One region of the Devosia litorisediminis genome, then DNA from elsewhere that is predicted to be linked to it. Evidence: predicted binding sites of a transcription regulator. Region 1 holds the regulator's gene; each other region holds the start of a gene.
The links. The regulator LexA, encoded in region 1, represses DNA repair genes until DNA is damaged. The targets are predictions, from matches to a motif close to TGTTCNNNNTGTGTTCNG.
Positions count from the first base shown of each region.

Region 1 (10,728 bases):
ATGGACCACTTCGGACAGGATTGTTGCGGGTGGGCAGATCACCACCAGCGCGCGGGGCGCTTCACCGGTGGTCAGCATGCCGGCAAGGGCTGTCAGCTCGTCCAGCGAGCCACGCAATCCGTTCATTTTCCAGTTGCCTGCGATAAGCGGCGAGATTGTCGTGGTCACTGTTTGCTACTCCTGCCTCTTGCACCGGAACGGGCTTTGCCCTAACCCCGGCTGTCAAAATGGATTACTAATGCCCTGCCGCCATTGCGGTAAAGGCCCAAGTCTCTGAAACGGAACGTCCGATATGCTCGATAGTTTGCGCGGTTTTGCAAAATCCTGGCCCGGAAAGATCATGGGGGCGTTCCTTCTGGTTGGTGTAGCCGGATTCGGCATCAACAATGTGATCACTGATCTGGGCACCAATACGGTGGCCCGCGTGGGCGACGCGGAGATCAATTCGCGGACCTTCCTGCGCGCCTATCAGCGTCAGATCAATCAGGTAGCACAGCAGCTCGGTTCGGTGCCAACTGCCGAGCAGGCCGTCAATCTGGGTATTCCCTCAATGGTGCTGCAGGATCTGGCGCAGGATGCGGCGCTCGATCAGATGGCGAGCACGTTCGGTCTGGGCGTTTCGGAGGACAAGCTCAGCGAAATGTTGCGGGCTGATCCTTCCTTCCAGGGCACGCTGGGCACGTTCGATCCAAACGCCTTTACCCAGGTATTGCGCCAGAGCGGCCTGACGGAAGCTGAATATTTCCAGGATCAGGGCGATGCTGCGCGTCGCCAGCAGCTGATTTTGAGCCTGTTTGGTGACACTACCCTGCCCGAGACTGCCTCCAAGCTGATCAATCGCTATGTGGGTGATCAGCGTACGATCGATTTCTTCGTGCTGGGTGACACCAATATCGAAACGCCGGCAACGCCGAGCGAAGAGGAACTGGCAGCCTATCTCGAGGAGAACCAGGTCGAGTTCCGCACTGTTGAGACACGCACCGTTCAGATGCTGCGCCTGTCGCCAGCCGATCTGGCAGCAACCAAGACCATTGCAGCGGACGCCATTGCCGCCGAATATGAGCGCACCAAGGACGGGTTGACCAAGCCAGAGCGCCGCACGATCGAACAGGTCGTGCTCAATGACGAACAGGTTGCCGCTTTTGAAGCTGGTCAAGCCGCTGGCACACCGTTTGAAACGCTGCTGGCCGATAATGGCCTGAGCGCAACCGGTCTGGGCACACTGGCCGAGAGCGAAATCAATGACGGCAATCTGGCCCGTGCCGCCTATGGCGTCAGCGAAGGTGGCTTTGCCATCATCGATGGCGTGACGGGCAAGCGTGCGGTGCATGTTTCGGCCATCGAGCCGGGCGGCGTGCCGAGCCTGGATGAAGTCAGCGAGCAGATTGCACAGGGTCTGGCGCGTACCCAGGCCCGCAACGAGATCGCCGATGTGCAGGATCAGGTGGAAGAGTTGCGCGCAGCGTTCCGTCCGCTGACCGAAATTGCGGATCGCTTTGGCCTTCATCTCTATCAGGCTGATGTGACCGCCAGCGGTACCGAGTTGAACATCCTGCCGGATCTTGCCAGTGAAGACGCCGGGCGTATCAGCCAGGCCATCTTCAAGGCCGAGGAAGGTCAACTGACAGCGGCCATTCCACTGGCTGGCAGTGGCAACCTCTACTTCGACCTGACGGCGATTGAGCCGGCGCGGGACCAGACACTGGATGAAGTCCGTGATGCGGTCGCCGCTGCCGTGACCGCGCAGCGCACCAATGATGCCCTGTTGGCGGCCCGTGCTGATGCCGTGGCCAAGCTTGATGCCGGGACGCCGCTTGCCGATGTTGCGGCCAGCTACAATGTGTTCCCTCAGCTGAGCTCGCCGTTTACGCGATTTGGTGCTGCCGATGGCAGCGTCGACAGCGTGGTGGCCGCCGCAGCCTTTGCCGGCGGTGCCGAGCATCATGGTTCGGCGCTGAACCAGTCGGGCGAGCATATCGTGTTCCAGGTGGTCGCTGCGACCCCTGCCGAAGGCCCGCTCGACCCCGGTGCCCAGGCAAGCCTTGAGAACGAGGCGCGTATCGGCATCTATGGCGACTTCGTCACAGCCATCCGTGATGATGCCGGCCTGCGGATCAATCAGCAGGCCCTGCAGCAGACACTGGCTCTCACTTCCGGCCTGTAAATCAGGCCGGATCAACTCGAAACTGGACAATATCACGATGGGCGACGACGATTTTCAGCGCTTCTCTGAGCAATACAATGCCGGGAAATCGCAGATCGTCTGGCGGCGCATCGTGGCCGACCTCGAAACGCCGATTGGCACCTATCTCAAGCTCGCCGAGGGCCGCAAGAACACGTTCCTGCTGGAATCCGTGCAGGACGCGGCCGTGCGCGGACGTTACTCGATCATTGGTACACAGCCCGATGTGATCCTCAAGGTTGAGGCCGGGGCGGCCACGATCAACCGGAGCGCGCAGCTCGACGAGACCAGCTTTGAGCCGGTTGATGCGCTGCCCCTCGACGCCTTGCGCGAGCTGGTTGCAGGCAGCCAGATCGACATGCCCAAGGGATTGCCGCCGCAGTCGGCCGGCGTCTATGGTTATCTGGGCTATGAGATGGTGCGCTATATGGAAGTGCTGCCCGACAGCAATCCAGACCATCTGCAGACGCCTGAAGCTGTGTTGATGCGCCCATCGCTGCTGGCGATCTTCGACACGCTCAAGGATGAGCTCTATCTGACCGCGCCGGTCTATGTGCGTGACGGTGTTTCGGCCCGTCAGGCTCATGAAGCGGCCCAGGCGCGGATCGATGACGCGATTGCGCGGCTGGGCCGGGCCATGCCCGCCACCCCTGCCCTGCCCGATCTGGAAAGCATTGCGGTCACCAGCAATACCAGTCGCGATGAGTATTTTGCCATGGTGGCGCGGGCCAAGGAATACATCACGGCCGGCGATATCTTTCAGGTGGTGTTGAGCCAGCGTTTTTCGGCCGACTTCAACCTGCCGCCCACAGCGCTGTATCGCGCCCTGCGTCGGACCAATCCCAGCCCCTATATGTATTTCCTGGATTTCGGCGATTTCGCTGTCGCCGGATCGAGCCCGGAAATTCTGGTCCGGGTGCAGGATGGCGAGGTCACCATTCGCCCGATCGCGGGGACGCGCAAGCGTGGCGCGACGCCGAGCAAGGACGCGGAGATGGCGGCCGAGCTGATGAGCGACCCCAAGGAGCTGGCCGAGCATCTGATGCTGCTTGATCTGGGCCGCAATGATGTGGGGCGCGTGGCCAAGATCGGCACGGTCAAGGTCACCGACAAGTTCTTCCTCGAATACTATTCGCACGTCATGCACATCGTCTCCAATGTGGTGGGCGAGCTCGACCCGCAATACGATTTCGTTGACGCCCTGTCGGCGGGCTTTCCGGCGGGTACGGTATCGGGGGCGCCCAAGGTGCGCGCGATGGAGATCATTGACGAGCTGGAGAAATCCAGGCGCGGTATCTATGGCGGCTGCGTGGGCTATTTTGGAGCCGATGGCACCATGGACACCTGTATCGTGCTGCGCACGGCGATCCTGAAAGATGGCAAGCTGCATGTGCAGTCGGGCGCCGGTATTGTTGCCGATAGCCAGCCAGCGCTTGAGCAGATGGAATGCGAAAACAAGGCGCGGGCCCTTTTCAGCGCGGCAGAGGAAGCGCTACGCTATGCTGGCGAGGCAAGGATCGGACAATGATGCGGCAGGTATTTGACAGGCAGCGATGGCGGGGCGGCTTCTGACCGTGGCGCCCGATGGGGCCGCCGGAAGTTGACAAAAACCTGCCAGGAACCAGACCATGACCCGCACTCTCGTCATCGATAATTACGACAGCTTTACCTACAATCTCGTCCATTTTCTGGGCGAACTGGGCGCCGATGTTTCGGTGGTCCGTAACGACAAGATTACCCTTGAAGACATCGCCGCACAGGCGCCCGACGCCATTGTGCTGTCGCCAGGCCCCTGCACGCCCAATGAGGCCGGCATCTGTCTGGCCGTGATCGAGCGCTTCCAGGCCGAAATTCCGATGCTGGGTGTCTGTCTGGGGCATCAAGCCATTGGACAGGCCATGGGTGGAGAGGTGATCCGCGCGCCGCATCTGGTGCATGGCAAGACCTCAAAAATCAATCATACCGGCAAGGGCCTGTTCCGCGGGCTCAATGCGGGGTTTGAGGCTACGCGCTATCACTCGCTGACGGTGCGGCCGGAAACCCTGCCCGATGTGCTCGAGGTCACCGCGACCACCGAGGATGGCCTGATCATGGGCATGCAACACAAGACGTTGCCCGTTCATGGGGTGCAGTTCCATCCGGAGAGCATTGCCTCGGAAAATGGTCATGCCTTGCTGCAGAACTTCCTGAACATCGCCCGCGACTTCAACCAGAAGAGGGCCGCGTGATGGATATCAAGACCGCACTGAGCCAGATTGCCGAGCGCAAAAACCTGACGGGCGAAGAGATGCGCGATGTGATGCGCGTGATCATGGCTGGCGAGGCCACACCAAGCCAGATCGGCGCCTTTTTGATGGGCATGCGGATCAAGGGCGAGACCGTTGGCGAAATCGCCGCGGCGGTGTCGATCCTGCGCGAGCAGATGGTGCCCGTCGAGGCGCCCGCCGATGCCATCGACATTGTCGGCACGGGCGGCGACGGCATGGGCACGCTGAACATTTCGACCGCCGCTGCCATCGTGGTGGCTGCAGCCGGTGTGCCAGTGGCCAAGCATGGCAATCGCGCGCTGTCGTCCAAATCGGGTTCGTCGCAGGCGCTCGAAGCGCTGGGCGTTAAACTTGACCTGGAGCCCTCTGGCATTTCGCGCTGCATCAACCAGGCCGGCATCGGCTTCATGTTCGCGCCCAGTCACCATCCGGCGATGCGCCATGTGGGGCCATCGCGCGCCGAAATGGGCGTGCGCACCATGTTCAACCTGCTCGGTCCGCAGTCCAACCCGGCCGGTGTGCGCCGTTACATGCTGGGCGTTTACGCGCGCGAATGGGTCGAGCCTGTCGCCGCGGCGCTATTGGCCAACCGCGCCATCAAGGCCTGGGTGGTGCATGGCAGCGACGGGCTGGACGAGATCACGGTGACGGGCCCCAGCTTTGTCGCCCAGATTGCCAATGGCGATCTGCGCAGCTTTGAAGTGAGCCCGGAACAGGCCGGCCTGAAACAGCACGATCCCAAGGATCTGCTGGGTGGCGATCCCGAATACAATGCCCAGGCCATCCACGCCCTGTTTGACGGGCAGAGCGGCGCCTATCGCGATATCGTGCTGCTCAATGCCGGCGCGGCGCTGATTGTGGCCGACAAGGTGGCCGATCTGCGCGAAGGCGCAGCGGCGGCGGCCGAGCTGATTGACAGCGGCAAGGCCAAGGACACACTGACCCGCCTGGTGGCGGTATCGAATGGACGCGATGCATGACCGATATTCTCAAACAGATCGAAGCCTATAAGCGCGAGGAAATCGCCGCTGCCAAATCCATGCGGCCCTGGGCCGAAGTGGTGGCGCAGGCACATGATCAGGCGCCGACGCGCGGCTTTATCAAGGCGATCAAGGCCAAGCGGGCCAAGGATGAATATGCGCTGATCGCCGAAGTGAAGAAGGCCAGTCCGTCAAAGGGCCTGATCCGGGAGAACTTCAACCCGACCGAAATCGCCCTGGCTTATGAAGCAGCCGGCGCCGCGTGCCTGTCCGTGCTGACTGACCGGCCCAGCTTTCAGGGCTCGCCGCGCTTTCTCAAGGAAGCCCGCGCGGCGGTCAAACTGCCCGTGCTGCGCAAGGATTTTCTGTTCGAGACCTATCAGGTGGCGGAGGCGCGCGCCTGGGGCGCGGACTGCATTCTGATCATTCTGGCCGCCGTGGGCGATGACGTGGCTCGCTACCTGCTCGATGCCGCCGAAGAGTGGAAGATGGATGCGCTGGTGGAAGTACATGACCAGCTTGAGCTTGATCGGGCCGTGGCGCTGGGCGCCGAGTTCATCGGCATCAACAATCGCAATCTGCGCACCTTCGAGACGACGCTGGAAACTTCGGTTAATCTGGCCGTTGGCGTGCCCAAGGGGACGCTACTGGTCAGCGAAAGCGGCATCGTCAATCACGAACACCTGCTCAAGCTCGACCATGAAGCCGGTATCGGCAGCTTTCTGGTTGGCGAGAGCCTGATGCGCCAGGACGATGTGACCGCGGCAACCAGAGCGCTATTGCATGGCGCCGCGCAGGCTGCGCCCTGATGGCCGACGGGCTCACCCATCTCAATGCCCGGGGCGAAGCCCATATTGTCGATATTGCCGGCAAGCCCGCAACACGGCGGCGCGCCGTGGCACAGGCCCGTATTGTCGGGCAGCCGCAGACGATTGCCACCATTATGGGCGGCAGCCTCAAAAAGGGTGATGCGCTGGCGGTAGCGCGGATTGCCGGTATCATGGCGGCCAAAAAGACCGCTGAGCTGATCCCGTTGTGCCACCCCATCCCGCTGACCAAGGTCAGCGTGGAGATTGCCGAACATGGCGAAGATGCCATCCTGATTGTGGCGACGGCTGAAACTACCGGCCAGACCGGGGTCGAGATGGAAGCATTGGTGGCTGCCTCCACGGCGGCGCTGACATTGTATGACATGGCCAAGGCGATTGATCGCGCCATGGTGGTGACCGATATCTGCCTGATGGAAAAATCGGGCGGCAAGTCCGGGGATTTCGTGCGCGCATGAGCCTGCTCCCCGTTGAAGAGGCCATTGCGGCCATTCTCAAGCGCGTGCCGACGCCGGTCGGCGAAACCGTGTCGCTGGATGCGGCGGCGGGTCGGGTCTTGCTCGAACCGGTCAAGGCCCGCCATGACCAGCCGCCCTTCAATGCCAGCGCCATGGATGGCTATGCCGTCGGGGCCGCTGACATCATGGAAGGTCACAGCCTCAAGGTCGTGGGGACCTCCCAGGCCGGGGCCAGTTATGCCGGACGTCTGGGCTCGCAAGAAGCGGTCAGGATTTTTACCGGTGCGCCGGTGCCCGAAGGGGCCGATGCCGTCATCATGCAGGAACAGGCCCTGCTCGACGGCGATCAGGTGTCGTTCAGCATCGAGCCCTTGCCGGGGCGCAATATCCGGGCCCTGGGCAATGACTTCACCACAGGCCAGACGCTGATCGAGGCTGGCGTCCGACTGACCCCGATGCAGATTGCCGTGGCCGCGGCAGCCAATACCCCGACGCTGACCGTGGCGCGACGGCCGCGTATTGCGCTGCTGGCGACGGGTGATGAACTCGCCCTGCCCGGCGCGGCGCTGGGGCCTGACCAGATCATTGCTTCCAACAGCTTCGGGCTGGCGCCCATGCTGGCCCCCTATGCCCATACCATGACCGATCACGGCATTGCCCGCGATGACCGGGAAGCCCTGCGCGACAAGCTCAGCGCCATTCTGGCCGATGCACCGGACGTGCTGATCACGACCGGCGGCGCCAGCGTTGGCGACCACGATATCGTGCAGGAAATTCTCGTTGAACTGGGCGTGACGCTGGATTTCTGGCGCATCAATATGCGCCCGGGCAAGCCGCTGATGTTCGGCACGATCGGCAAGACGCTGGTATTCGGCCTGCCGGGCAATCCGGTTTCGGCGATGGTCACGGCGATTGTTTTCATCAAACCGGCGCTGCGACACTGGCTGGGCCTGACGCCGCAGACGCCCTGGCACCTGCCACTGGCTGCCGCGACCCCAGCCAATACGGCGCGGCGGCATTTCATGCGGGCACAGTTGCAGCAGACTCCCAATGGTCCGGTGGCGCTGCCAATTTCCCAGACCGATAGTGGGCACACTTCATCCATGGCGCTGGCTGACCTGTTGATTGTGCAGCCCGAACAGGCCCCTGGACAGGCGGCGGGCACGCTGGTCGAAACCATTGTGGTCGACGCCTTCTAGGTTTCGGGCCGCCCCAGTTGCAGGAAAATCGTCGAGCATATTGCAGAACATAACTGGAACACATATAGTCGTTCTGTCTATGTTCCGATTCTCACCCCGAGGGGCCTATGCTGACGCGCAAACAACACGAGCTGTTGATGTTCATCCATGAACGGATGAAGGAAAGCGGCATTCCGCCTTCGTTCGACGAGATGAAGGATGCCCTCGATCTGGCGTCCAAGTCGGGCATTCACCGGCTGATCACCGCGCTGGAAGAGCGCGGTTTCATCCGCCGCCTGCCCAATCGGGCCCGGGCGCTGGAAGTCGTTAAGCTGCCGGATTCGATGAACCCGTCGCTTGGCGGCCGTAAGGCCCGCTTTGAACCATCGGTGATCGAAGGCAATCTTGGCAAGGTGGCGAGCCCGCCATCGCGTGTCGCCGCCGATGATGATGGCGTGCGCTCGATTTCGATCCCGGTGATGGGTCGAATTGCAGCGGGTACGCCGATCGAGGCCATTCAGAGCCATTCCCACACCATTATGGTGCCGCCCGAAATGCTGGGCAGCGGCGAGCATTACGCACTGGAAGTGCGCGGTGACTCGATGATCGATGCCGGCATTTTTGATGGCGACACGGTATTGATCAAAAAGCAGGATGCAGCCAGCACCGGCGAGATCATCGTGGCGCTGGTGGATGATGAGGAAGCGACGCTCAAGCGCTTGCGCCGCAAGGGCAATACGGTGGCACTTGAAGCCGCCAACCCGGCTTATGAGACCCGCATTTTTCCGCCTGACCGGGTCAAGGTTCAGGGCCGGCTTGTCGGGTTGCTGCGTAAATATTGATGGGGGCGGCGACGCCCGAAGCGTTGATCGCGGCCTATGGCGAGGCGATCAACACGCATCGCTTCGCGGTCGTCGCGCCCTTGATCGCCCAGGATGCCAGTTTCTGGTTCAATGATGGATCTCATCTTGGCATTGCAGCGATACGCGATGCCTTTGAAGCCACATGGGCACGGCTGGTTGACGAGCGCTACTGGCTGGAAGACCTGATCTGGATCGTAAAAGGTCAGGATATCGCGGCCTGTCGCTATCTGTTTTGCTACACGGCGGTTGTGAACGGAGATGTTCAATCTGGCGCCGGTCGCGGCACCTGCATTGTCGAGCGGCGCTTGCATGGCTGGGTCATCGTTCACGAGCATCTGAGCGCCTTGGCCTAGCGGCGCGCGGTGCGTGACTTCGGGAGTGACGGGCGATCAATGCCGGTATTGGCGTTCAGGCCGGACCGGTGGTCTTGATCCGCAATGTGGTGACCCACTTGTCAGGATCAGGTTCCTGCTCCGGGTCGGTCTCGTAGATTTCCAGACGACAGGCAAAGTGATGACCGTCGGACTGGGTTGCGCTATCCCATTCAATGCCCCGCTCCTTGGCCCAGCCGATCAGCATGGCTGTGGCATCATAGAGATCGTCATAGGGGCCGGTATGGGTGGTCCAGACGTAATGCCCCGCCGGTAGTTGCGAGAATTTTACGGTGTCGTCACCCGCTGCCGCGCGGTCCACCGGGACCCCTGCTTCCACTTCAAGCGTTCTGGCCATATCGATGCGGTTGTATTTGTAGAATGGCGCGCCGGTCGGCGTGATGCCATTGGCGGAGAGCCAGGAAAATAGCGCCGGAAAGCCCTCATTTGCGGGCTGCGCCATTTCGGCCATTGATACGGTAAAGCTGATATAGGCGTAGGTCTGGACCGGCAGGTCCTGGAAACGTGGAACAGTCAGCATAAGGCGCTCCTCCCGCAATATCATGCAGTCGCGCAGTTCTGCCCGCCTGCATCAATGCTGGTGACATTAGAATGGCGCGCGTCAGCGGGCCAGTACCATTGAGAGAATCAGTCGCGCGCGTCGGGCGGCGGTACGTCGGTGCTGGTGCGGCACTCGATCAGCCACACATCATAGACTGCGTGATCGACGGCGTTGAGCGCCGGGCTGTCGGCGAACATCCAGCCGGTAAAGATGCGCTTGGATGTGCCGGTCAGGCTGCGCTGATCGACTTCGAGAAAGGCCGATGTCCGCTGGGTCTCGGTGGCAGCGCGATTGTAGCAGGCGCGCGGGGTGATCTCGAGCGCGCCGAACAGCACGGTTTCATCGATATAGACGTCGAAGCGGGTGATGCGGCCGGTGATCTTGTCGAGCCCGGCAAAGGTCGCCACCGGATTGGCAATGGGCTGGGCCGATACGGGCGCTGCAACGCCAAAGACGCCCAGCGCCGCGAGCGGCGCCAGGGTCATCATCATGCGGGCAAGAGTTTTGAGGTGGCGCAAGGCGCCGTCCTTATTCTGGCGACCAGGCGTCGTAGTCACCGGTCACGCGGGGGCGTTCGCCCTTGTTGAGCAGGCTGCCATCGGGACGATAGGCGGCTGCCGTGCCGGTCAGGTTCTGCTGATGGGGCAGCTCCCAGCTCTTGGCGACATAGTTGGCCTTGGTTGGCACGATGTCGGTGCGATAGTGCATCCAGCCGTGCCAGCCCTGACCAATGGTCGAGGCGTCAGCGGGGCCGGCATAGGTCACATAACGCCGATCAGCCTTACGATCCTGGAAATAGCGATTGCCGAATTCGTCGCTGCCGACATAGTCGCCGAAGCGCCAGATCCACAGACGGGTGCCCCAGGTCTGACCACCCCACCAGGAGAAGATTTCGCTCAGGAACTGCTTGATACCGGATTTAGCCAATTGTCGATTCCGCCGTCGATAGCTGCGAGTGCGCCGGGTGTAACATGCGTGGTCAGATCAGCCTAGTGTTTGGCGGGTTTTTCGCGCGCTGTTTTCGCGCCCCGCTCACCCTT
Region 1 covers NZ_JAGXTP010000001.1:1,471,377-1,482,104, forward strand. The annotation lists gene tpiA (triose-phosphate isomerase) at 1-168, opposite strand, end outside; gene KD146_RS07080 (peptidylprolyl isomerase) at 293-2,164, shown strand; gene trpE (anthranilate synthase component I) at 2,202-3,710, shown strand; gene KD146_RS07090 (anthranilate synthase component II) at 3,811-4,410, shown strand; gene trpD (anthranilate phosphoribosyltransferase) at 4,407-5,429, shown strand; gene trpC (indole-3-glycerol phosphate synthase TrpC) at 5,426-6,238, shown strand; gene moaC (cyclic pyranopterin monophosphate synthase MoaC) at 6,238-6,714, shown strand; gene KD146_RS07110 (molybdopterin molybdotransferase MoeA) at 6,711-7,913, shown strand; gene lexA (transcriptional repressor LexA) at 8,021-8,734, shown strand; gene KD146_RS07120 (YybH family protein) at 8,734-9,108, shown strand; gene KD146_RS07125 (GyrI-like domain-containing protein) at 9,164-9,667, opposite strand; gene KD146_RS07130 (DUF2155 domain-containing protein) at 9,775-10,179, opposite strand; gene KD146_RS07135 (NADH:ubiquinone oxidoreductase subunit NDUFA12) at 10,217-10,600, opposite strand.

Region 2 (10,728 bases), 950 kb from region 1:
TCAGGGTATATTTGGCTTCCAGCGCGATGCCCTCGGCAAAGCCGGGTCTGGGATTGCCCGCTTCGTCACGACCCAGATCACCGGTAATGACACCGCGCACCGGGCCACCGCCGCCGCCCAGCACATCGACGGCGGCCGTCATGGGGAAGATATCAACGCCCAGATCGGCCGCCTGCTCGCCCAGCCAGCGCACCAGATCGCCCAGGCTGACGATTACACCATTGGGGGTCTTGAGCTGTGGTGGCATCAACCAGTGTGGGAAGGCCAGATCGCCATTGCCCGTCAGCAGGTGATAGGTATCGCTGGTGACATCGGGACCCACCGGGGCTCCCTTGAGGCGCCAGTCGGGGATCAGGGCATCAAGGCCACGCGGATCCATGACAGCGCCCGAAAGGATATGGCCGCCAACTTCGGCGGCTTTTTCAACCACGGTCACCCCGAGTTCAGGGTGATGCTGCTTGATGCGGATGGCTGCAGACAGGCCCGAGGGGCCGGCGCCGACAATCAGCACATCAGTGGAAATGGTTTCGCGCGTGCCAGCCTCTGCCATATAGAATGCCTCTTGTATTCCGGACGCGGCTGGCCGCGCCAAACGGGCTGTGACATAACAGAGAACATGACCGAAAATCACCCGCTAAATCACGACGAAATGCTCGCCGTGCTGGATTGGTATCGCGCCGCTGGCGTGGATATCGCCGTGGGCGAAGAGCCGGTCGACCGCTTTGCACAACGACCACCGGCCCGTCCTGCGGCTACACCGCCCCCCACTGCAATGCCGGGCGCCGCACCACCGCAGCGTGCCGTCGAGCCCCCCGCTATTGGCGGAGATCCCGGCGAAGCACGCAGTCTGGCGGCATCGGCCAAGTCCCTGGACGAGCTGCAGGCGCTGCTGGAAAACTATGACGGGTGCGGGCTGAAACTGCGGGCGACCCAGCTGGTGTTTGCCGATGGCAATCCGGTTGCCGACATCATGCTGATCGGCGAAGCGCCGGGGGCTGAAGAGGACCGGCAGGGCAAACCCTTTGTCGGCAAGTCGGGACAATTGCTTGACCGTATGCTGGCAGCGATCGGGCTTGATCGCACCAAGGTCTATATCGCCAATACCGTGCCTTGGCGTCCACCCGGCAATCGCACCCCAACACCCGAGGAAATGGCGCTCTGCCTGCCCTTTCTGCACCGACAGGTCGAACTGGTTGCACCCAAGCTGGTGATGACTTTGGGCGGACCCGCCATGCAGACCATCTTTGAGACCACAAGCGGCATCATCAAGATGCGCGGCAAGTGGTCCGGGGTGACCATTGGCAGCCATCAGGTCGAGGCCATCCCGACGCTGCATCCGGCCTATCTGCTGCGCAACGCTCCTGCCAAGGAACAGGCCTGGGCCGACATGCTGAGCCTGAAGTTGAAGATCGAGGCGCTCGGTCTGGGCCACTAGGCGTCCAGAGCGGCTGAAGCGGGAATTTCTGGGGGGCATTGGCGGGTTTTCCATTGCACCCGTGCCGGAACGCCGCACTAATGTCACTGTTGCGTGATTTGCCGCGCTACTCCAATCCCGCAGAGCCGAAAGCGCCATGGCCTCCGTAATCAAAATCTACGCCCTGTTCCTGGGTTCCGCCCTCTTGATGTTCGGTGGTGGGCTGCAGGGCCTGCTGCTCTCGGTTCGTGGTGCCGAAGAAGGTTTCTCGGTTCTCTCGCTGGGCCTGATCGGCACCGGCTGGTCGATCGGCTTTGTCGCCGGCTCGATTACCGTGCCTATGGTCGTGCGCAATGCGGGCCATATCCGGGCCTTCTCGGTGATGGCGGCCATCGGCACCATCACCATTTTGCTCAACCTGCTTTGGGTCAACGATATCAGCTGGATCGTGCTGCGTGCGCTGTCGGGCTTCTGCTTTGCCGGCGCAGCGATGATAGTGGAGAGCTGGCTCAATGAGGTGGCCGACAACAAGAGCCGTGGCACGATCTTTTCGATCTATGTAACGATCAATATGGCTGCCTCCACGCTGGGTCAGGTTGCCATGTCTGTGACCGGCACGGCGGGCTATATCCCCTTCGTGATCGGCGCCATCGCCTTTGCCTGCGCCATTCTGCCGACCGCGCTGACCTCCAGCCCACAGCCACGGCCGCTATCGTCGGCCAAGATCGATATCGGACTGCTCTACCGCACCTCGCCGGTGGCGGCGATCGCTGCATTTTCCGTCGGCATGGCCAATGGCTCGTTCGGCACGCTGGCGCCGGTCTATGGTTACCAGCGCGGCCTGGATGCCAGCGGCATCGCCTTGCTGTTTGCCATCGCCGCCATTCTGGGCGCGGTCGCGCAAATCCCCTTTGGCCGGCTTTCTGACCGCATTGACCGCCGCATCGTGATGATCGGGCTGTCCGGCTTCGCCTCGATTGTTGGCGTGTTGACGGTGCTGATCAATCCCGAAGCGGGCTGGGGCATGTATGTGCTGTTTGCCGCCTATGGCTTTGCCGCCAACCCGATCTATGCCGTGGCCGTCGCCCATGCCAATGACTATGCCAAGGATGGCGAGTTCGCCAAGATTGCCGGCGGTATGCTGCTGATCCTGGGCATCGGTCTGGCCATCGGCCCGATCGTATCCTCGTTGATCATGGGCGCCTGGTCGCCGGTGGGCCTGTTCATGGTCACCGCGTCCTTCCATGGTGCGCTCGCGGTCACCGCCTATCTGCGCATGCGCATCCGCAAGAGCGTCGACGCAGCCGACCGCGCGCCATTCCAGCCCATGGGTAATGATCGCCAGGTCACGCCGGAGAGCTTCGTGCTTGACCCCCGCGCCGAAGCTGACGACATCGAAATGCGCGTCGACGAAACACCCGTCCCCGAAGAGCTGGCCGGTTTGAATGACGAGGAGAACCCCAATGTTCAAAACGGCGCAGTTTGAGGACCGGGCGTTCAAGCCCCTGTCGATTGCGGTCATTGCCGTGTCTGACACGCGGACACTGGAAACCGACACAGGCGGGGCGCTGTTGAAGTCTCTGCTGGAAGCTGATGGGCACATCTGCGCCGACCGCGTTGTTGTACGGGACGATATCCAGCTTATCCGTCAGGCGGTACAAGGCTTTGTCGCTGACCCCAAGGTGGACGTGGTGCTGACCACGGGCGGTACCGGCTTTTCAGGTCGCGACGTCACTCCCGAAGCTGTCGAGCCGCTATTCGACAAACGCATGGAAGGCTTTTCGGTACTGTTCCACCAGTATTCGGCGACCACGGTGGGCACCAGTTCACTGCAGTCACGCGCCACGGCAGGCTTGATCGGCACCAGTTTCGTGTTCTGCCTGCCTGGCTCCCGTGGCGCCTGCCGCGACGCGTGGGAAGGCATTTTGACCCACCAGTTCGATTACCGGCATAAACCGTGCAATTTCGTCGAGCTGATGCCAAGGCTGGACGAGCGCTAGCCGTGTTGCTGATGGGCAACGCTGCAAAGCTGGCGCCCGCAAAAGCCAAATTGGGTCATGACAGCGCGAGCAAGCGCGGCTAGCCTGACTGGTGACAGCACGATGCTGGGAGATCTTTGATGAGAATTATGGACATACGCACGCACCGCTAGACGGGCCGCGCCGCTATGTCGGGCTGCCTGTCAGCTCCTCATCAATTTGATCATCTGCCCCTGGAGGGCATCCCATGTTTCCCAGCTTTGAAAAGCTCGTCGATCCGTTCATGCCCCATGCCGAAACGTCACCCAGCGCCTCTGTCTGGCAGTTTGTTGGCGACAGCCTGAAACCCTTTCACCGCGTCATCGCGCTGAGCCTGCTGCTAACGCTGATCAGCGCGAGCATCGAGGTCTGGCTGATCGGCTATACCAGTTCGCTGGTCGATACGCTGGCACTGGCCGAACCCGCACTGTTGTGGGAAGAGCACGGCCTGGAGCTGATCGGGGCAGCCGCTATTCTCTTGCTGCTCCGCCCCCTCGCCGGCTTTATTGGCGAGGGCCTGGACGACATCGCCTATCGTCCCAATGCCGAAACCCTGATCCGCTGGCGGGCGCATCGTCATGTGCAACGCCAATCGGTCGGCTGGTTCCGGCGCGACCTGTCGGGCCGCATTGCCAATCAGGTGCGCGATATCGGGGCATCAGCGACCGGCGCGGTCTATCAGGTGCTCCACACGCTGACCTATGTGATGATCTATGTGATCGGCTCGACCTTGCTGATCGGCTCGATCGATATCAGGCTGATCACGCCCTTGCTGGTGTGGATCGCCTGTTTTGTTGGCCTGATGGTCTATGTCGTGCCGCGCCTGCATCGCGCCTCGCATGACTTGCAGGGCGCCAATGCCGATCTGACCGGCATGCTGGTGGACGGTTATGCCAATATTGATGTGATCAAGCTGTTCGCCAATCAGGCTGCCGAGGACGCCGAGAGCATGCGGCGCTTTGCGGCCTCCCGCAGCACACTCGTGGCAGTTCAAAAGCTGGAGGTCACGGTCAATGTAAGCATGATTTTCATGGGCAGCCTGCTGATTGTCGGGCTGGTCGGCTATACCGTGGTGCTATGGCAGGCTGGCGGCGCACCGCTGGGGCTGGTTGCGGCCTCGCTGGCGCTGAGCTTTCGCATTACCGGCATGGCTGAATGGATGCTCGATGCGGTGTCGTCGATGTTCACCCATCTGGGGGCCACACGGCAGGCATTGCAGACTGTGGCGCAGCCGCTGGAAGTCGTCGATGCACCCAATGCGCCGGCCTTGACGATCACCACAGGAGCCATCGGCTTTTCCGGCGTCAGCCACCACTATGGCAAGGGCGTCGGCGGGCTGGACGGCGTCAGCTTCGACATTGCTGGCGGCGAAAAGATCGGCATTGTCGGGCGCTCGGGTGCCGGTAAGTCGACACTGGTCAATCTGCTGCTGCGCTTCTTTGAGGCTGAAGCGGGCCAGATCAGCATTGATGGTCAGGACATTGCAACGGTGAGACAGGACAGCCTGCGCGGCGCCATTGCCATGGTGAGCCAGGATGCCAGCCTGCTGCATCGTTCCGTGCGCGACAACATTGCTCATGGTCAGCCCGATGCATCACAGGCCACCATCGCGGCAGCGGCCGAGCAGGCCATGGCGTCGGAATTTATTGCAGGTCTGGTCGATCAACAGGGCCGTCGCGGCTACGACGCCCTTGTCGGTGAGCGCGGCGTGCTGCTCTCAGGCGGGCAGCGTCAGCGCATTGCCCTGGCGCGGGCGATCTTCAAGAACGCCCCCATACTGGTGCTGGATGAAGCCACCTCGGCGCTGGATTCCGAGGCTGAAGCGGCCATTCAGGACACGCTCTATGGCGTAATGGAGGGCAAGACGGTGATCGCCATCGCCCATCGCCTGTCCACCATTGCCCGCATGGATCGCATCGTGGTGCTGGATCAGGGGCGAATTGCCGAGCTGGGATCCCATGACAGCCTGCTTGCCCAGAACGGCATCTACGCTCAGCTCTGGGCGCGGCAATCGGGCGGCTTTATTGGCAACAACTAGCCCTGAGGCGAGCGTGGTCTGGGTGGCGACCTGCGTCGCCAAGGTTAAGTCCCCGCAACATGGTGTTATATATATTTGACATGATGTTCGTTTTAGATGATATAGCGTCATAGATTACAAACATGGAGTGATGCGATGTCTTTACGCGAGAAGAACGCATGGATTGCCGTCGGGATTACCCTGGCGGTCTGGAGCTATTATTTCGGGGCGTTCTGGATCGAAGCATTCGCCGGGATCGTGGACGGGGCTGAAGTGCTGGTGCGATTCCTGGTGTGTATGGGCATTTCGCTGGTGGTGATGATCGGCTTGAATGTGTTTGCCGGCGTCATGAGCAAGAAAAACCTCGATGCCGCTCCCGATGAGATGGAGCGTCACATCGAGGCGCGGGCCGACCGCTTTGGTTTCCGGTTGCTCGAGCTGCTGGTCCCGGTCGGGCTGATTGGCGGGCTGCTGGCCACCGACACCATCAAGGCCGCCTACCCGGCTGATCCCGGCGGCGCCGTGGCGTTGATCTTTGCCAATGGTGTGCTGATGGCTTTCGTCATCACCGAACTGGTGCGCGAAACCACCCATATCATTGCGTTCCGGATGAGCGCGTAATGGCCACGCCGCCTCCCATCAGCAATATCATCCGACGCCTGCGCTTTGATGCGAACGAGATGACCCAGCAGGAGTTGGCCGACCGCATCGGCATGACAAGACAGACCGTTGCCGCCATCGAGCAGAACAAATACTCGCCCTCGCTGGAAGCCGCTTTCCGTATTGCCGAGGTGTTCGAGGTGGAAATCGGCACCGTGTTCCAATGGAAGAAGACCGCCACCGACTGAGCTGACGCCCAGTTCCCCAAAAATCTTGCACAGCCCGAGCAGGGCTGCGGGCGAAGCTTGCCCGAAATCTGGAGATCCTAGATGAAAGCCGCCGTTCAGACTGCCTATGGCGCCCCCGAAGTCGTTACCATCATCGATATCCCCAAGCCCGTTCCCAAGCCGGGTGAAGTGCTCGTGCGCATCGTCGCGACTACCGTGACGTCCGGCGACGCGCGCCTGCGCGCCTTCCGCATTCCGGCTGCCTTCTGGCTCCCGGCCCGGCTGTTCCTGGGTATCTCCAAACCACGCAAGAGCGTTCTCGGCTCTGAGTTCTCCGGCATTGTCGAGGCGGTTGGTGCGGGCGTGACGCGACTGAAAACCGGCGATCGGGTGTTTGGCATGCACGTCTTTGATGCCCACGCCCAATACAAGGTGGTCCCGCAAACCGCGGCTGTCACCGCCCTCCCCCAAGGCATGGATTTCGCCGAAGCCGCCGCCCTGCCCTTTGGCGCCCTGACGGCGCTGCACTTCTTGCGCCTGGCCAAGATTGCACCAGGCCAGAAGGTGTTGATCAATGGCGCCAGCGGCGCCGTGGGCAGCTTCGCTGTGCAGTTGGCCAAGCATTTCGGTGCCGAGGTCACGGGCATCTGCAGCGCCCGCAATCTGGATATGGTGCGGGCCCTGGGTGCTGATCATGTGATCGATTACAGGCAGACTGACTTTTCCCGCAATGGCATCCAGTATGACGTGATCATGGACACTGTGGACACGGTCAGTGTTGCCCAGTTCGAACGAGCGACGCCCCCGACGGGCCAGCTGATCGCCAGCAATGCTGGCGGCGGCATGATGCTGCGCGCTGGATTGCGCAAATTGCTGGGTGGCCGGCAGATCATCGTCGGCGTGGCAGGCGAGCTGTTGGCAGATATCGAGACACTGCGGGATCTGGCGGCAGCGGGTGTATTGCAGGCGACCATCGATAGCCGCGTGCCCTTCACCGAGATTGTCAAGGCGCATGCGCTGGTCGATAGCGGGCGCAAGCGCGGGGCTGTGGTTGTCGAGGTTTCGGCTCCATAAGAAAACGGCGCCCGCTGGGCGCCGTTCTGGATGGTCTAGTGGCCGCCCATGCCGGGCGCGCCGCCTTCGGGCTTGCGAACAAAGAACGCGGTGACGATTGCGAACAGGGAAATGGTCGCGCCCACCATGAATGCCAGCTGGATGCCACCAGCCAGGGCGCTGACGGGCTCCACACCCTCTGCAGCCAGACCGGCGGTGCGAATGCTCATCAAGGCCACGAACAGCGCAATACCAGCGGCCCCGGCGACCTGTTGCACCGAGCCGAGAATGGCGCTGCCATGCGAGTACATTTCCTGCCGCACCGAGCCCAGAGCGGCAGTGAACAATGGTGTGAACACCAGCGCCAGACCGATGCTGATGATGATGTGACCGGTCAGGATGGCCCAGACCGAGGTGTGCTGATCCACCCGGGTCAGAGCCCAAAGCACGATCGAGACCAGTGCCGTACCGGGTACCAGCAACTTGGTTGGACCGATGCGGTCATACAAGCGGCCAACCGATGGCGCGAGCAGCCCCATCAGCAAGCCACCGGGCAACAGCAACAGGCCGGTCTGCAGCGTATCGAGACCCAGAACATTCTGGGTGTAGATGGGCAGCAGGATGACCGTGCCGAACAGGGCCATCATGGCAATTCCCATGGTCAGCACGGACACGGTGTAATTGCGCGATAGGAAGGTGCGCAGATCAAGCAGCGCCTTGTCCTGCCGCGACAGCACGATCTGACGCCAGATAAACGCAACCATGGACACGCCGCCGACCACCAGAGGTAGCCAGAGCGGGAAGGCCGCACCGGCCTGTTCGCCTTCGCCCAGGCTGGACAGGCCATAGACCAGTCCGCCAAAGCCCAGCGCAGACAGGATTACCGAAGCGATGTCGAGTGGCGCATAACGCGGCGTGGTCACGTTCTGCATCTTGCGACTGCCCAGAGCCAGCGCACCCAGTGCGATTGGCAGCATGAGGATAAACATCCAGCGCCATTCGAAATTGGCCAGGATGAACCCGCCAATGGTGGGCCCGATCGCGGGCGCAACCGAGATGACGATGGAGATGTTGCCCATGGTCTTGCCGCGTGTTTCGGGCGGCACCAGCGTCATCACCGTGGTCATTAGCAGCGGCAACATGATGGCCGTGCCGACCGCCTGAATGACGCGACCAAAGATCAGCAGTTCGATGCCGGGCGAGGCGGCGCAGATCAGCGTGCCAGCAGCAAAGACCGACATGGCGAGCATGAAGACGGGCCTTGTGTTCATACGCTGCAGCAGAAAACCCGTAATGGGAATGACAATGGCCATGGTGAGCAGGAAGGCGGTAGTCAGCCATTGCGCGATATTGGCCGCGACGCCCAGATCCGCCATCAGATGAGGGATGGCCACGCTCATCATCGTCTCATTGAGAAAGACGACAAAGGTGGAGCCAAGCAGCAGCGCGATGACGAGTTTGTTGCGGGCAGAGTTGTCGACCTCGCCCGAGGGCAAATCACCCGTGGTTGTTGCGTCAATGGTCATAGAAATCCCTCGAATAAAATAGCAGCGTCGACAGTGCGACGGTTGATGTCTTCCAGCTTCGACAACACCATGAGAAAATGTGGTGACAGCCCGTGTCAGCATGCGTCGGCAACGGGCTGCATATTCGCCGTTGCCCGGCGATGATCAGCATAGAATTCAGATAGGCCCACGCGCCAGCAATTGCCCCGTTGGCGGCAGCGGAGGCCCGGCATATTCCTAAAAATGGCCACGGTCCATCGGGCAGTGCGCATAGCGCGTGTGCGCGTGGCAATCTGTTGCGCTTCTGCCACCACAGGACGTTAACAAACTCGACATCGTTCTTGTTCTGTTCTCGTGGAACTGTTACATCCCGAGACGCGTTGATCAGTCACGATTCGACTGTTGCGCGTTCGGCAGGAGACGTTTTCATGGCCTTTTATCAAGCCCCATCATTTGAAGCTCTCGAGCAACTCAGCCGCAGCCGGGATGCCGATCTGGCACGGCGGGAATTGCTGGATGTCGATCAGGTTCGCGGACGGGGCGCGCAGAGCAATCGCAGCGGCCGGTTTGAAAAGCAGACCCGCGAGTCTTTTGATGACGGCTGGGACAATGTCGAGCCGCTGTCGATCTTCGAGACGGTCGAACACAATGAGCGCGCCAAAACCATCATCACGACCAATGACAGTCCCGACATTGGGTTTGAGCGATCGATCAACGCCTACCGCGGTTGCGAACACGGCTGCTCGTACTGCTATGCCCGGCCCAGCCACGCTTTCCTGGGCCATTCGGCCGGTATCGAATTCGAGCGCGACATATACGTCAAAACCAACGCGGTCGAGGCGCTGCGGACCGAATTGTCTGCCAAGAACTACCGGGTAAAGCCGATCGCCATGGGCACCAATACTGACCCCTATCAACCGGCCGAGCGCAAGCACAAGCTGACGCGCGGCATTCTCGAAGTGATGCTGGCGACCAGACATCCAGTGATGATCACGACGAAGTCGGCGCTGATCACCCGGGATCTGGATCTGCTGACCGAACTGGCCAAGTTGGGGCTGGTAAAGGTGGCGATCTCGATGACCTCGATGGACCACAAGCTGAGCCGCCGCATGGAGCCCCGTGCATCCTCCCCGGCGCGCCGGCTCGAGGCCATTCGCCTGCTCACCGAGGCCGGTGTTCCTGTCGCGGTATTCGCCTCACCAATGATCCCGGCGATCAACGATATGGAACTCGAACGCATTCTCGATGCTGCAGCAGCACAGGGCGCCACCAGCGCGCAGATGATCCTGCTGCGCCTGCCCGGCGAAGTGCGCGACGTGTTCCGCGAATGGTTGCTGCGTCACTTCCCCGACAGGGTGCGTCATGTGCTCTCGCTAGTGCGCGACACACGCGGCGGCAAGGATTACGACTCCCGTTTTGGCACCCGCATGACAGGCGAAGGCCCCTATGCGACCCTGCTGCGACAGCGCTTCGAAAAAGCACGCGAGCGCTACGGCCTGGACGGCAAGCTGCCGGGTCTGCGCAATGACCTGTTCGAGGCTCCCGAAATCGAAAGCGCCCAGATGAGCCTGTTCTAGGCGATCTGGCTGGCGCTGACCCGATCGGCAACGAAGGCGAGCAACGCGGGATCGTCATAGCCGTCGGCCGACAGCACCGCTCCGGCCGCACGTAGCGCTGCGTCATCAAGGCCGGTGCGCATCCCTATCGTGGCAATGCCCGCTGCCGTGGCCGAGGCGATGCCAGTGCGCGAGTCCTCGAACGCCAGCGAATGTTCGGCTTGGGCGCCGAGCAGGCGCAGGCCCTCTAGGTAGGGCATGGGATGCGGTTTGCCATGCGGCAGTTCGGCACCAATCACCACCGCCTTGAAGCGGCTGGTGATACCCAGACCGTGCAG
Region 2 covers NZ_JAGXTP010000001.1:2,419,889-2,430,616, forward strand. The annotation lists gene KD146_RS11515 (electron transfer flavoprotein-ubiquinone oxidoreductase) at 1-550, opposite strand, end outside; gene KD146_RS11520 (uracil-DNA glycosylase) at 617-1,435, shown strand; gene KD146_RS11525 (MFS transporter) at 1,572-2,900, shown strand; gene moaB (molybdenum cofactor biosynthesis protein B) at 2,878-3,414, shown strand; gene KD146_RS11535 (ABC transporter ATP-binding protein) at 3,641-5,470, shown strand; gene KD146_RS11540 (hypothetical protein) at 5,606-6,070, shown strand; gene KD146_RS11545 (helix-turn-helix transcriptional regulator) at 6,070-6,297, shown strand; gene KD146_RS11550 (NAD(P)-dependent alcohol dehydrogenase) at 6,379-7,350, shown strand; gene KD146_RS11555 (MDR family MFS transporter) at 7,386-8,855, opposite strand; gene KD146_RS11560 (PA0069 family radical SAM protein) at 9,263-10,411, shown strand; gene KD146_RS11565 (HAD-IA family hydrolase) at 10,408-10,728, opposite strand, start outside.
Region 2: KD146_RS11560 (PA0069 family radical SAM protein) is a predicted target of LexA. The motif match lies at 9,171-9,188, and genes of this name have one in related genera.

Region 3 (10,728 bases), 640 kb from region 1:
CTGGGTGTGTATATGCCCAACATGAATCGTGCAAGTTGTACGGGGTAGTAGAACGGCCAGATCAGTTAAGACTATGTTGCATGGCTGGCGAACTGGCCCAGAATTCTGCTCATTTCTGCAGCAGCGCGTTGTGCCAGCCCTCGGTTGGCAGCGGCCACGAAGTAGGGATTGAGAAAGCCAGAGGTCCCTTTGCCATATCCCAGGCGCTTCCCGTCCAGCGTCACGACGGTCCCGCCCGCAGCTTCCAGAACCGCTTGCCCGGCAGCCGTATCCCACTCACATGTCGGGGTAAATCGCGGATAGAGCTGGGCGTCGCCGCGCGCCAGCAGGCAGAATTTCAGGGACGAGCCCACCGAAACATCCGAATCCACCGCCAGCGTTTCGCATAGCGTCGCCAGCGCGGCGTGGCCGTGCGATCGGCTGGCCACAATGCGCAGCGGGGTATCTGACGAAACAGTTACCACATGCTTGTCGATGGCGGCGCCGGAACGCGTGTTGCACGAATAGGCGCCGGTGGCGTCGCCCACGAACGTTTCGCCGGTCACCGGTGCCAGCACCACGCCCATTACCGGAAAGCCATGTTCGACCAGAGCGATATTCACGGTGAACTCGCCATTGCGCTTGATGAATTCCTTGGTGCCATCGAGTGGATCGACCACGAAATAGCGCGCGCCCAGTTCCGGGATAATCCCAGCGGCAACGCTCTCCTCGCCCAGCACCGGAATGCCGGTGGACTTGAGGTGATCCAGGATTATGGCTTCCGCAGCTGCATCAGCCTGCGTTACCGGCGAGCCGTCCGACTTGTCGATAGCGATGATCGGGCGACCATAGACCTCCATGATGACTTTGGCAGCCGCAATGGCGGCTTCCAGCACCAGCGCCGTCAGCGCCGCATTGGTCGGCGCCTGCAAGCCTGCGGTCATCTCAGACGCCGATCGTCACATCAAGGCCCAGATCGAGTGGCTGCGCGGCCATGGTGATCTGGCTGGTCGAAATATAGTCCACCCCGGTCTCGCCGATCGAGCGGACCCGGTCCAGCTTCACACCACCCGAGGCTTCCAGTCTGGCGCGACCCGCATTGATTGCCACGGCCTGCCGCAGCATCTCGTTGTCCATATTGTCGAGCAGCACCACGCGGGCGCCCGCCGCCAGTGCTTCTTCCAGCTCGGCCAGATCCTGAACTTCAATCTCGATAGCCACCAGATGCCCGGCAAAGGCCTCCGCCGCCTGATAGGCCGCTGTTACGCTGCCTGCGACGGCAATGTGATTGTCCTTGATCAAAATCGCATCATCGAGTGCATAGCGGTGATTGGCCCCGCCGCCGCAGCGCACCGCATATTTTTCGAAGGCCCGCAGCCCCGGCGTCGTCTTGCGTGTGTCGCAAACCTGCGCGCCAGTGCCGGCGACCGCATCCGCATAGGTCCGCGTCAGCGTGGCAATGCCACTCATGTGATTGAGGAAGTTCAGCGCCACACGCTCCGCAGACATCACCAGTCGGGCAGGGCCGGTCACCGTGGCAACAACGCCGCCAACCGCCACCGTGTCGCCATCAGCCAGCGCGGGTGTAAACACCACCCCGTCGCCGACCAGCCGGAACGCGGCCGCTGCCAGATCCAGCCCGGCGATCACCCCCGCCTCGCGCGCCGACAGGCTCGCACTAGCCGTGGCATGAGGAGCCAGTGTTGCCTGGCTGGTCAGATCGCCTGCCAGCCCCAGATCTTCTTCCAGCGCAGCGGCAACGGCGCGCTCCACCAACAGGCGGGGCAATTGGGCGGGCAGGCGGTCAGAACGGGACATGGCACGGGTCTCTCGGCTTCGAGCGGTGATGTACGCGCCACCACCGCCCGATGCAACCAGCAGCGCCTGCTAGTGGTGCTGCTTGACGGTGTGCTCGGCCTCGATGATTGCCGCTGTCAGGCTACCCGTAGCGGGGTAGAGCGGGATCAGGCACGCCTGCAGCGCATGGTAGATGTCAGGCTTGCCGGTAAACAGGCGCGATGTTGGCTTGAGGTCCTCGGTCAACTCGCTCAGCCAGCCGCCCCGCGCATGATCGATCACATGGTTCTCGGCATGGTCCCACAGCTTGCGATACCAGATCTGGAAATAGTCATCGCGGTCATAGGCGCTCAGAAACGCTGCCGCGCCAATCGCCTCGGCCACAGGCCACCACAGCTTTTCGCGCATGATCGGCTTGTTGTCCCAGTCCAGCGTATAAAAGAACCCGCCGTGCTGGGTATCCCAACCCAACTCGATCGCCTGACGGAAAAGATTGCGCGCTGCATCGGTCATCCAGCTCAGTCGCTTGTCGCCCAGAATCCACAGCTGCATCAGCAGCCGCGCCCATTCCAACGCGTGTCCCGGCGTTACACCCGAGGGACGGAACATTTCCGAGCCCAGATATTGCTTGTCGAGCACCCAGTTCTCGTCGAAATGCTCCGCCACCCGATGCCCCAGCGGCACGGCATGCTTGGCGATGATCAATTCGGCGATCCGTTCGGCCTTGGTCAGATAAGCCTTTTCGCCGGTGGCCTCATAGGCTGCCATCAGCGCCTCGGTCAGGTGCATGTTCGAGTTCTGCCCGCGATAGGTCGTGATCTGCGACCAGTCATTGGCGAATTCCTCGCGCACTGCGCCCACTTTCTCGTCCCAGAACCGGCGCTCGATCACCTCGGTGACATCGGCCAGCATCTTGTCAGCCAGTGGATGCCCCACCAGCTTGGCGCTCGATGCTGCCAGCATCACGAAGGCATGCCCGTAGGCCTGCTTGGTTCCATCGGTGACGCCATTGTCGTCCAGGCCCCACACATAGCCACCATGTTTGGCGTCGCGATGCTTGTTCCAGATATAGTCCATGCCGTGATCGACCATTTCGCCCGAGCCAGGCCGACCGATCAGACTGCCAATGGCGAAGCTGTGCACCATGCGCGTGGTGCCATGCACCTGCCGCGTTGAATTGGCCGCGCTCAGCGCCTTGCCCTCATCATCCAGCTCAAAGAACCCGCCCTTGGGATTCAGCGACGGTGCTTCGAAGAAATCGAACAGATTATTGGCCTGCCGCATCAGATATTGCCGATGAAACGGCCGGCTGGTCCACGGGCTGGAATTGGTTTTGGGCAAGGTGGTGTTCGCGTCGGTCATAGTGGCTCCCGGCCGGCAGCGTAGGGCGCCGGCACCTCAATCTGCCCGAGCTATAGCGCTCCAATAAGAACGTTGCAATTTCTGCCCGCGCAATTTCGCGGGCTGCAGCAAACTCTTCCTCCGGCAATCAGCAGCAGGCCAGAAGGGCGGCTTACAAAGGAACGTCTACGCCTGGGCGTACCAGGCAACCACGCGGGCTACCTCGTCAGCCGAGCCCAGCACCACCGGCACCCGCTGGTGAATATCGGTCGGTACTACATCGAGCACACTCTGCTGCCCGGTCGTCGATGCGCCGCCCGCTGCGGCCACCAGCATCGCCATCGGATTGCCCTCATAGAGCAGCCGCAACCGGCCGCCTTTGGCAGCGTTCTCGCTGTCCAGCGGATAAAGAAAAATCCCGCCCCGCATCAGGATACGATGCACATCGGCCACCATCGATCCGATCCAGCGCATATTGTAGCGCTTGCCGGCAGGCCCGGTCTCCCCCGCCACATTCTCGGCGACATAGCCCTTGGTTGCGTCATCCCACAGCCGCTCGCGCGCAGTGTTGATCGCGTATTCCGCTGACGCCTTGGGCACGGCGAGCTTTTCGGTGGTCAACACGAACACGCCGTCATCGTTGAGTGTAAACACCGCTGCTGACGGCCCGAAAGTGATGACAAAGCTCGTGGCCGGTCCATAGGCGGCATAACCCGCGCCCAACTGCGCCGAGCCGGGCTGCAGCAGACCCTTGCGGGCATCCAGGATCGAAAAAATCGTTCCTACGGTGACATTTACGTCCAGGTTTGATGAGCCATCCAGTGGATCTGTTGCCACCAGATAGGTGCCCTGATTCTCGATATGAACCGGCTCATCCAGTTCCTCGGACACCAGAATCGAAATCTCCGGATTTTGCCGTATGTGATTCAAAACAATATCGTTTGAGATCACGTCGAGCGCCTTCTGGTCCTCGCCCTGCACATTGGTGTGCCCGGCCAGCCCGGTCTGCCCGCTAATCGCCGATTGCCGTAGCACAGCCGCAATCTCCGCACTCGCGGCGGCCATGGTGGTCATCACCGAAGCCAGCTTGGCGTCAACACTCTGGGCGGCTAGCCAGTTGGAAAGGGTGGTCATGTGCGGCTCTGGTTTTGGGGCAGGGGCCTTCAATGTCCCCATGCCGCGTCCAGATACAATCCGACTTTGGCATAGGGTTGCCTGGTCCACCTCTCGAGTGGAGCGATACCTCCCCCTGACGGGAGAGGCCATGTGGGGGGCTACATGCGCTAGCTGCTCATTGGCCCCAATCCCTATTTCCACATGCCTCGCATCTGCGCGGAAATGTCCATCCGCACCGGCGCAGGCGACAGCCCCTCGATATGGGCCGGCGTGACTGGCGGCCACAAGATATCCTCGAACAGGTCTGTCATGGCGCGTGGAATGAAACGCGTCCGCTGCGCATAAAGATGCCGGTCGCCATGCTTGGCCTGTTGCGTCACGAAAAACCGCTGCGGCACGATCAGGTTCAGATCATCTCGCGCCCGCGTCATCGCCACATACAGCAGCCGCCGCTCTTCTTCGAGTTCATGGGTTGATCCGGTTCCCAGATCCGAGGGGATGCAGCCATCAACCACATTGAGCACATGCACTGACTTCCACTCCTGCCCCTTGGCGGAATGGATGGTGGACAGGATCAGATAGTCTTCATCGAGCAGCGGCACGCCCGACTGGTCGCTGGTTGCATCGGGCGGGTCCAGCGTCAGCTCGGTCAGGAACCTTTCGCGGCTGGGATAGCCGCCAGCAATCTGCTCGAGCTGCACAATGTCCTGCACGCGCACCATGGCGTCGTCAAAAGCCTGTTCCAGCAGCGGTTCATACCATAGCCGCGCATAGCCCAGCTCGGCGGGCCAGCCAGCTTCCTCCTTTGCCAGACGCCGCATCAGCTCGACCATCCCCGCCCAGCCCTCGCCGGCGCGGGGCGGCGTAGGGATCTCGCCCAGCGCCCAGATCGGGTCCGGTCCGGTCGCCATGGCGTCAAGCACCTTTCCTGCAGTGCCCGGTCCCACACCGGGCAGCAATTGCAGCACGCGGAAACCGGCCACCCTGTCGCGTGGATTTTCAGACCAGCGCAGGATCGACAACAGATCCTTGATGTGGGCCGCGTCGAGGAATTTCAGCCCCCCGAATTTGACGAAGGGGATGTTCTGCCGGGTCAGTTCGATCTCCAGCGGCCCCGAATGGCTTGAGGTCCGAAACAGCACGGCCTGGCTTTTCAGCGCCATGCCACTCTCGCGTGCTTCGAGCACCTTGTGCACCACATAGCGGGCCTGATCGGCCTCATCGCGTACCGTCACCAATAGCGGCTTGGCGTCAGACTGGCGTTCCGTCCACAAATTCTTGGTAAAACGCTCGCTAGCCTGCTCGATGACCGCATTGGCAGCGCCCAGAATGGGCTGTGTCGAGCGGTAATTGCGGTCCAGCGTCACGATATCGGCTGCCGGGCTGAAGGCCGACGGGAAATCGAGAATATTGCGCACCGTCGCCGCCCGGAACGAATAGATCGACTGCGCATCGTCGCCCACCACGGTCAGTCCATGCCCCTGCGGCTTGAGCGCCAGCAGGATCGAGGACTGCAGCTTGTTGGTGTCCTGATATTCGTCCACCAGGACATGGTCGAACCGCGCGGCAACCTCGGCCGCCATTGCCGATTCAGCCATCATGCCGGCCCAGTACAGCAGCAGATCGTCGTAATCGAGCACGTTCTGGCTCTGTTTGGCAGCCACATAGCCGCTGAACAGCGCGCGCAATTCCTTGCTCCACATCGCGCACCACGGGAAGGTCGTCTTGAGCACCGCGTCCAGATCATCCTGCGCATTGACCACGCGAGAATAGATAGACAGGCAGGTGCCTTTGGTAGGAAACCGGCTCTTGGCCTCGGAAAACCCCAACTCGTGCCGCACCAGATTCATCAGATCCGCCGAGTCTTCGCGGTCATGGATGGTGAAGGCCGTATCCAGCCCGATCTGGGTGGCATGCTCGCGCAGCAGCCGCGCGCCAATGCCATGAAATGTTCCCGCCCATGCCAGGGCATCGGTCACCGCGCCTGCGCTCGTGCCCAGCACCTGCGCCGCGATCCGCTCCACCCGCCTGCTCATCTCGCTGGCGGCGCGTCGTGAAAACGTCATCAGCAGGATACGGCGAGGATCGGCACCATTGACGATCAAATGCGCCACCCGATGCGCCAGCGTATTGGTCTTGCCCGATCCCGCCCCGGCAATCACCAGCAATGGCCCCGGCGCGGCTTCCCCGGTGCCATGCACGACGGCGCGACGTTGTTCGGGGTTCAGGGCGTCAAGATAGGTAGGGCTGGCAAGCACGAATCGGCATCCTCCAGAGAAGTTCTCAGGGAACACGTTTCTTGTTTTGTTCGCAATGCCATCTGACGCCATTGCTCCGGCGACCCCAAGGGCCGCCGGACATGATGGTCTTCTATTCCTGCGCCAGATCGGCCATCAGACCCGCGGCGACGGATAGCCGTGACACGGTCAACTTGCCCTGGGTCAGCTCGGCCACGGCTGCGGCGGTGCGTTCAATGCCCGCCTTGCGCCGCACCTGCCAGTTCACCAGCTTGGCATCCACCGATTTTCCTTCGGTCTTGAGCACGTCAGCGGTCAAGTCGCGCTGCGCCCGCATCAGATTGGCCAGCGCACGGTCCAGTGCCATGCGGTCAAACCGGTCGTTGAGCAACAATGCACGGCTCTGCGCGATCACCGGCCACAGCCGGAATGTCGTGAACACCCCGAAGAACGCGGTTGCCCCATCAGCCAGCGACACGCCCGCGCGTTCGCTAACCAGCACGATGTCGCTGGCATAGCCGATCACAGGCAGTTCGGCGATCTGCTGCGCAGTGGTTTCGGGCACGCCCTTGTCCTTGAGCGATTGCGCCATCTCCGCCACGTCCTGCGCCAGTGAGGCAGGCAGATCCGTCCCCTTCAGGTCGCGCAGCGCAGCAACACCGGCGGCATGACGCTGTACCAGATCGGACAGACCCTGCGTCACATCGGCATTGCGCAGGAACCACAGGCTCTCCTGCCGTAGCAGCGCCATCACTTCAGCATAGAGCGCCAACTGCACATCGCCGTCGATCAACGTGTCGAGCGCATCAATCGCGGTGTTCAGCGCGCTCAGTCCATAGACATCACGCGCCGCCGCATAGGCCAGCGCTGTCTCGCCGGGGCTGGCGCTGGTTGCCGCAGTCAGATCGGTCACAAATGCCGGTCCGCCGCGATTGATCATCGCATTGGCCAGCACTGTCGCGATCACTTCGCGTTTCAGCCGATGTCCGGCCACAGCCTCGGGATAGGTGCTGCGCAGCGTGCCCGGGAAGTAGCGATAGAGCTCACCCGCCAGATAGTCATTGTCGATCGAGCGACCGTCCAGCAAATCCGCGTATAGCGTCAGCTTGGCATAGGCCAGGATCACCGCCAGTTCGGGCCGCACCAGTGCCGTGCCTGCCGCCACCCGGTTTTCCAGCACTGTATCACTGGGCAGAAACTCTACGGCGCGATCGAGCAGTCCACGGTCTTCCAGCCGTTCGATCAGTTCGCGGTGGTCCGGCAGTTCCGCCAGTCCGGCACGTTCTGCCAACGAGATCGCCAGCCCCTGCAGGTAGTTATTGCGCAGGCACAGCGCTGCGACCTCATCGGTCATGGTCACGAGGAACGCATTGCGCGCTTCGATGCCAAGGGTGCCAGATGCCAGCAGGGGCGCGACGGCGATCTTGATATTGACCTCCAGATCGCTCGAGTTCACGCCGGCCGAATTGTCGATGGCGTCGGTATTGATCCGCCCGCCCTTGAGCGCATACTCGATGCGTCCGCGTTGCGTGGCGCCCAGATTGGCGCCTTCGCCGATCACCTTGGCCCGCACCTCGCCACCGGTAATGCGGATGGCATCATTGGCCCGGTCGCCCACCTCTGCATTGCTTTCCAGGCCAGAGCGCACATAGGTGCCGATGCCGCCGAACCACAGCAGGTCCACATCGGCCTTCAGGATTGCGGTGATCACCTCATTGGGCGTGGCGTGATTGGCCGTGATGCCGAGCAGCGTCTTGATCTCGGCCGACAGCGGCACCGACTTCATGCTGCGCGAGAAAATCCCGCCGCCGCTTGAGATCAACGCCTTGTCATAGTCCTGCCAGCTTGAACGGGGCAGGGCAAACAGGCGGTGCCGTTCTGCCAGGCTCTTGGCTGCATCAGGATTGGGGTCGATGAAAATATCGCGGTGGTCAAACGCGGCCACCAGCCGCGTCTGCGCACTCAGCAGCATGCCGTTACCGAACACGTCCCCGCTCATATCGCCCACGCCAACAGCGGTGAACTGCTCGCGCTGGATATCGCGGTCCATCTCGCGGAAGTGACGCTTCACAGCTTCCCAGCCGCCGCGTGCCGTAATGCCCATCTTTTTGTGGTCATAGCCCGCAGAGCCGCCCGAGGCGAAGGCGTCGCCCAGCCAGTATCCCCGGCTGATGGCGATCCCGTTTGCCGTGTCCGAAAAACTTGCTGTACCCTTGTCGGCAGCGACCACCAGATAAGGATCGTCACCATCACGTCGCACCACGGCGCGGGGCGGCACCACTGCACCATCGACCAGATTGTCGGTCACATCGAGCAGCGCGCCGATAAATATCTTGTAGCTGGCAATGCCCTCAGCCTGAAACGCCTCGCGCGGCATACCGGCCACTAGGCGCTTGGGCACAAATCCCCCCTTGGCACCGACCGGCACGATCACCGCATTCTTGACCTGCTGTGCCTTGACCAGCCCCAGCACCTCGGTGCGGAAATCCTCGGGCCGGTCCGACCAGCGCAGCCCGCCGCGCGCAATCGCTCCAAAGCGCATATGGATGCCTTCCACCCGCGGCGAATAGACCGAGATCTCGCGGTAGGGACGGGGCGCGACCATGCCCTCGACCATGCTGCTGTCGAACTTGATCGCCAGCGCCGGCATGCGATTGCCTTCCGGGTCGCGCTGAAACGCATTGGTGCGGATCGCCGCTTCCATCAGATTGAGGAAGCGCCGGATGATGGTGTCTTCGTCCAGTGAGGCCATTGCATCGAGTGCGGCCGCAATCTGTTTGCGCGCCCCATCCGCCTTGGCGTCCCGATTGGTTTCGTCAGGGTCGTGCAGCGCGTTGAACAGCCCCACCAGCGCTTCAGCAGCGCCCGACTGGTTTACCAGCACCTGCGCGATATAGCGCTGCGAATAGGAAATCCCGATCTGCCGCAGATAGCGCGACAATGCCCGCAGCAGGGCTGCATCGTTCCAGCCCAGCGCCGTGCGGGTCACCAGCGTATTGAGCTGATCACTCTCCCCCAGCCCGTCCCACACAGCCAGCAGCCCGGCCTCGACGGCTGGTCCGCGCATATCAAGGTCCAGCACAACGCCATCACTGGGCGCCAGCACCATGTCATGGATATAGCGCTCCACACCGTCCCGTGGCGTCACCGTATAGGTGCGCTCGTCGATCACCCGGAACCCGAAGGCTTCGATCATCGGCACGCGGTCACTCAGTGGAATGGCGTGCTCGCGGTGGTAGAATTTCAGCCCGAGGGCGCCGTCGGCGCCGTCTCGGCTGCGCAGCCGGATGGCCACTCGGGCGCTCTCGCCCAGTTCATGCAGAACCCCGACATCGACATGCGCATCCTCGGCGGAATTGCGCGATTGATAGGCTGCGGAGAACGCCGTGCGATAATCACTCATCACCGCCGGATCGGTCGCCGTGGCCATCAGAATGTCGCCGAAATTGCTCGTCAATGCGTCAACATTGGCTTCAAGTTCTGCACGGCTCGGCTGCGGGGTTTTTCCCGCAATTCGGCCGATGATCACATGCACCCGTACCAGTTCGCCTTCGGGGAAATGTGGATAGAATGCTGACACCCGGCCATCATAGACTTCGGCCAGATACTGGGTGATCCGCGCCCGAGCCGCGCCGTCATAGCGGTCGCGTGGCACATAAACGAGCACCGAGACAAAATTGTCGAACCGGTCGATACGCGGCAGTACCCGCACCCGCGGGCGGTCATACAGGCCGGCAATCGCGGTGGAGAATTCAAACAGCTGCTCGCCGCCGATCTGGAAAAGTTCGTCGCGCGGATAGCTGTCCAGCGCGCTCAGCAGCGCCCGGCCGTCATGCCCGATCGGATCAACGCCCGACTTGCGCATCACCTCGGCAATCTTGCGCCGGATGATCGGCACTTCGGTGTGCGGCGTGGCCTGCGCCTGCGATGTGAACAGCCCCACAATGCGCAACTCGCCAACGGCTTTGCCGCCGCCGTCATAGATCTTGATGCCCACATAATCCATGTGCTGGCGGCGATGCACCCGCGCCCGCACATTGGCCTTGGTCACCAGCAGCGGTTCGTTCGAGGCAATGAAGGCGGCGTGCTGTGGCGTGGATTCAACAAAAGTCGGGCCACTGCGCAGCACCTTGACCTCACCGTCGGTCAGAATGCCCAGCCCGCTCTTGGCGACCGGCGCCAGCGTCTCGCCATCGATGCGGTAGTCGCGCATCCCCAAAAAAGTGAAGTTGTGCTCGATCAGCCAGTCGAGAAACCG
Region 3 covers NZ_JAGXTP010000001.1:2,106,401-2,117,128, reverse strand. The annotation lists gene cysQ (3'(2'),5'-bisphosphate nucleotidase CysQ) at 72-923, opposite strand; gene nadC (carboxylating nicotinate-nucleotide diphosphorylase) at 925-1,797, opposite strand; gene KD146_RS10105 (AGE family epimerase/isomerase) at 1,867-3,138, opposite strand; gene KD146_RS10100 (class 1 fructose-bisphosphatase) at 3,304-4,251, opposite strand; gene KD146_RS10095 (ATP-dependent helicase) at 4,425-6,491, opposite strand; gene KD146_RS10090 (NAD-glutamate dehydrogenase) at 6,604-10,728, opposite strand, start outside.
Region 3: KD146_RS10095 (ATP-dependent helicase) is a predicted target of LexA. The motif match lies at 6,539-6,556, and genes of this name have one in related genera.